DNA from 2 places in the Streptomyces sp. NPDC017943 genome. Region 1 is predicted to be linked to the other one. Evidence: predicted binding sites of a transcription regulator. Region 1 holds the regulator's gene; the other holds the start of a gene.
The links. Region 1 encodes HspR, which represses chaperone genes until heat shock. Its sites were predicted from a motif close to TTGAGNNNNNNNNNCTCAA; they were not measured.

Region 1 (2,389 bases):
GGCGCCGGCCCGGGCACGCGGACGCAGCCCAGGCGCGGCCAGGACATCGAGTCCGAGGTGACCCTCACCTTCACGGAGGCGATCGAGGGCGCGACCGTCCCGCTGCGGATGTCCTCGCAGTCGCCCTGCAAGGCCTGTTCGGGCACCGGCGACAAGAACGGCACACCGCGCGTGTGCCCGACCTGCGTCGGCACCGGGCAGGTCGCCCGGGGCAGCGGCGGCGGGTTCTCCCTCACCGACCCCTGCCCCGACTGCAAGGGCCGCGGCCTGATCGCCGAGACCCCCTGCGAGGTCTGCAAGGGCAGCGGCCGGGCCAAGTCCTCGCGGACGATGCAGGTGCGCATCCCCGCGGGCGTCAGCGACGGCCAGCGGATCCGGCTGCGCGGCAAGGGCGCGCCGGGCGAGCGCGGTGGTCCGGCGGGCGACCTGTACGTGGTCGTGCACGTCGACTCCCACCCGGTGTTCGGCCGCAAGGACGACAACCTCACCGTCACCGTCCCGGTCACCTTCACCGAGGCGGCCCTCGGCGGCGAGGTCCGGGTGCCGACGCTGGGCGGCCCGCCCGTCACGCTCAAGCTGCCCCCCGGCACGCCGAACGGCCGTACGATGCGCGCCCGGGGCAAGGGCGCGGTCCGCAAGGACGGCACCCGCGGCGACCTCCTGGTCACCGTCGAGGTGAGTGTCCCGAAGGACCTGACGGGGAAGGCTCGTGACGCGCTGGAGGCGTATCGCGAGGCGACCGCGGACGAGGATCCGCGGGCGGAGCTGTTCCAGGCCGCGAAGGGAGCATGAGGCAGATGGACGGTCGTCGACGCAACCCGTATGAACTGACCGAGGAGACCCCGGTCTACGTCATCTCGGTGGCGGCCCAGCTGTCCGGCCTGCACCCGCAGACCCTGCGCCAGTACGACCGGCTCGGCCTGGTCTCCCCGGACCGTACGGCCGGCCGGGGCCGGCGCTACTCGGCCCGCGACATCCAACTGCTCCGGCAGGTGCAGCAGTTGTCGCAGGACGAGGGCATCAACCTGGCCGGAATCAAGCGCATCATCGAACTGGAGAACCAGGTCGCTGCGCTCCAGGCCCGGGTCGCCGAGATGCAGGACGCGCTCGACGGCGCGGCGGCGGCCATGCGCCAGCGCGAGGCGGCGGTGCACGCCTCCTACCGCCGTGACCTGGTGCCGTACCAGGAGGTGCAGCAGACCAGCGCCCTGGTGGTGTGGCGGCCGAAGCGGCAGCAGCAGACCGACTGAGGCGGCCGCGCCCGCGAAAGCATCGCGGAGGGACCGGGAGTTGACCCCCGGTCCCTTTCGCGCGTCTTGAGACGGTTTCGCCCGTCCTCCTGTCGATGACCGTGTGGTGCAGAGCACTTGGAGATGATTCCGCAGAGTCTTCACAACTGCTGCGGAGCGTGGTGTTGCCATCTCGTTAAGTGGTTCCGCTTGACGCTGGGGGCGCGTCGGCGTTGGCTTTTCAGTCACATGGGCCACAAAGCTGTGCCCACGTCCGAATCACACGCGAAGTGAGCTTCCCGATGCGTCGTATCGCCATATCCGTGGCAGCCGCCACGATGTCCGTCACGCTGGCCGGTTGCGGCGTGCTCAACGCGAGCGGGAGCAGTGACGACGCGAGCCCGGCCAAGGGCGACGACATCACCGTGGGCCTGCTGCTGCCGGAGAAGGCGAACACCCGGTACGAGAACTTCGACTACCCCATCATCAAGCGCAAGGTCGAGTCCCTCACCAACGACAAGGGCCGCGTCGAGTACGCGAACGCCGAGGCCAGCGCGGACAAGCAGGCCGACCAGCTCCAGCAGATGATCGACGACCGGGTCGACGTGATCCTGCTGGACGCGGTGGACTCGCATGCCATCGCGAGTGGCGTGAAAAAGGCCAAGGAGGCCGGCATTCCGGTCATCGCCTACGACCGGTTGGCCGAGGGCCCGATCGACGCGTACATCTCCTTCGACAACGAACTCGTGGGCGAGGTGCAGGGGCGCACCCTGCTGGAGGCCATCGGCGAGGACGTGAGCGTCTCCGACAAGATCGTGATGATGAACGGCTCGCCGACGGACCCGAACGCCAAGCAGTTCAAGGCCGGTGCCCTGTCCGAGCTGAACGGCAAGGTCACGATCGCGAAGTCCTACGACACCACGGACTGGAAGCCCGAGAACGCCCAGGCGAACATGGCCCAGGCCATCGCCGCCATCGGCAAGGGCAACATCGCGGCCGTCTACTCGGCCAACGACGGCATGGCCGGCGGCATCGTCAACGCCCTGGAGGCCGCGGGCGTGACCAAGCTGCCGCCCATCACCGGGCAGGACGCGGAACTGGCCGCGGTGCAGCGGATCGTCTCCGGCGAGCAGTACATGAGCGTGTACAAGTCGTACCCG
Region 2 (2,389 bases), on a different contig from region 1:
CCATCGCGTGGGCGACGGACTCGCCGAGGGAGGTCTTGCCGACGCCGGGTGGCCCGACCAGCGCGAGCACGGCACCGCCGCGCCGTCCGCCGATGACGCCCAGCCCCCGGTCGTCGCGCCGCTTGCGCACCGCCAGGTACTCGGTGATGCGTTCCTTGACGTCCTCCAGGCCGGAGTGCTCGGCGTCCAGCACGGCCTTGGCGCCCTGGATGTCGTAGGCGTCCTCGGTGCGCTCGTTCCACGGCATCTCCAGGACCGTGTCGAGCCAGGTGCGGATCCAGGAGCCCTCGGGCGACTGGTCGGAGGAGCGCTCCAGCTTGTCGACCTCCTTCAGGGCGGCCTCGCGGACCTTCTCGGGCAGGTCGGCGGCCTCCACGCGGGCGCGGTAGTCGTCGGACTCCTCGCCCTCCTGCTCGCCGTTGAGCTCGCGCAGCTCCTTGCGCACGGCGTCCAGCTGGCGCCGCAGCAGGAACTCGCGCTGCTGCTTGTCGACGCCCTCCTGGACGTCCTTGGCGATGGTCTCGGCCACGTCCTGCTCGGCGAGGTGGTCGCGCAGCTGCCGGGTGGCGAGCTTGAGCCGGGCCACCGGGTCGGTGGTCTCCAGCAGTTCGACCTTCTGGTCGGTGGTCAGGAACGGCGAGTAGCCGGAGTTGTCGGCCAGCGCCGAGACGTCGTCGATGGCCTGGACCCGGTCGACGACCTGCCAGGCACCGCGCTTGCGCAGCCAGGCGGTGGCGAGGGCCTTGTACTCCTTGACCAGCTCGGCGACCTGACCGGGCAGGGGCTCAGGGACGGTCTCGTCGACGCTGGTGCCCTCGACCCAGAGGGCCGCGCCGGGGCCCGTGGTCCCGGCACCGATCCGCACCCGGCCCCGGCCGCGGATGAGCGCGCCCGGATCGCCGTCGGCCAGCCGGCCCACCTGTTCGACGGTGCCGAGCACACCGGTGTTCGCGTAGGTCCCGTCGATGCGCGGCACCAGGAGTACCCGGGGCTTCCCGGGTGTTGTGCGGGCGGCGGCCTGAGCGGCTTCCACCGCCGCGCGGACCTCGGAGTCGCTCAGGTCCAGCGGGACCACCATGCCGGGCAGCACGACCTCGTCGTCGAGCGGCAGCACGGGCAGGGTGAGCGGTGTGAACGCCGTGGACTCAGCAGCCATGATCTCCCCTTCGGCAGTCAAGTTGAGCTATGCCGACTCAATGCTCGGGGGCGGCCGAATGTTCCCCGGCCCCTGTTCGCTGTCAGCGATCACCTCTCACGCGCCGGAACGCAGAGCCCCTAAGCTGCGGTGGGTAATAGACGTAAACCGCTTTCGGTCGTTACAGGGGGATGCGTGGACGAGACCGTGCAGGCGTGGGTGGAGGGGTGGGTCGTGTCGCGCGGGGCGGCCCCGCCCGTGGCCGAGCCGTGGGGCTGGACGATCGACGTGGGCCTGATCGGGCACGCCACCCGGCACGTCCTCGGCACCACGGGCGACGCCCTGGACGAGACGACGGTCCGCAAGGTGGCCGGCGGGGTCACCGGGCACGGCGTGTGGCTCAAGGCGTTCCGGGACCCGGCGGTGGTCTCCGGCTGGCTCGGCCCCGGCTGGTGGATCGATCCGGAGACCGGCTGGCTGATGACCTTGCCGCTGACGGAGGACGACGTCCCGGAGGTTCCCGACGGCTACCGGCTGCGCACCTGGTCGCGCGACGGAGTGACGCGGCTGATGGTGGCCGCGCCCGACGGGTCCCTCGCGGCGCGCGGCCAGATCACGCCGACGGGCGGCACCGCCGTCGCCGACCGGATCGAGACGGCGGCCGCACACCGCCGCAAGGGACTCGGCAGCCTGGTGGTGCGGACGTTGCAGCAGGTCGCGTACCGGCAGGGCGCGCGCACCGGCGTCCTGGCGGGCACACCCGCGGGGCGCGCTCTCTACGAGGCCGTGGGCTGGCAGGTGGTGGCCCCGCTGACCAGCGCCCGGTACGGCCCGCCGCCCGCCGCTCAGCCCTGAGGCGCCGCCCGCCGGGCACCAGCCTCCTGCCGGGCACCCGGAGGAAGCCGCCGGGCTGCGCGCCACCGGCGCACCTGCGGCCAGAGCGCGATCCCGACCGCCAGGGCGATCAGATGCCCCCACGCGGTCACGGGGTCGGTGAGGGCGAGCAGGTCCCGCACGAGCACCGCGCCCAGGGCGGCCGGCGACAGCACCCGCAGCCACGGCGGCAGCAGGCCGGCCAGGGCGCCGCAGACCGCCGCGACACCGAAGCTCACGCCGTAGTCCATGCGGTGCAGCGAGGATCCCGGGAGGTCCCCGGCCAGCACGGCGAGGCCCACCGGCACCTCGGTCGTCAAAGTGGCCAGGACATGGCCGAGCAGGAAGACGCCGGCCGTGCGCAGCCCGCCGATCCGCCGC

Region 2: the regulator HspR is predicted to act here: its motif matches at 1,179-1,197, upstream of lon (endopeptidase La).

Annotation. Positions count from the first base shown of each region.
Region 1 is NZ_JBIRHH010000004.1:331,980-334,368, reverse strand. Features, by position in the region: gene dnaJ (molecular chaperone DnaJ) at 1-792, shown strand, start outside; gene ACH4C6_RS15095 (heat shock protein transcriptional repressor HspR) at 798-1,250, shown strand; gene ACH4C6_RS15090 (sugar ABC transporter substrate-binding protein) at 1,532-2,389, shown strand, end outside.
Region 2 is NZ_JBIRHH010000001.1:461,007-463,395, forward strand. Features, by position in the region: gene lon (endopeptidase La) at 1-1,156, opposite strand, end outside; gene ACH4C6_RS01985 (GNAT family N-acetyltransferase) at 1,331-1,990, shown strand; gene ACH4C6_RS01990 (rhomboid-like protein) at 1,981-2,389, opposite strand, start outside.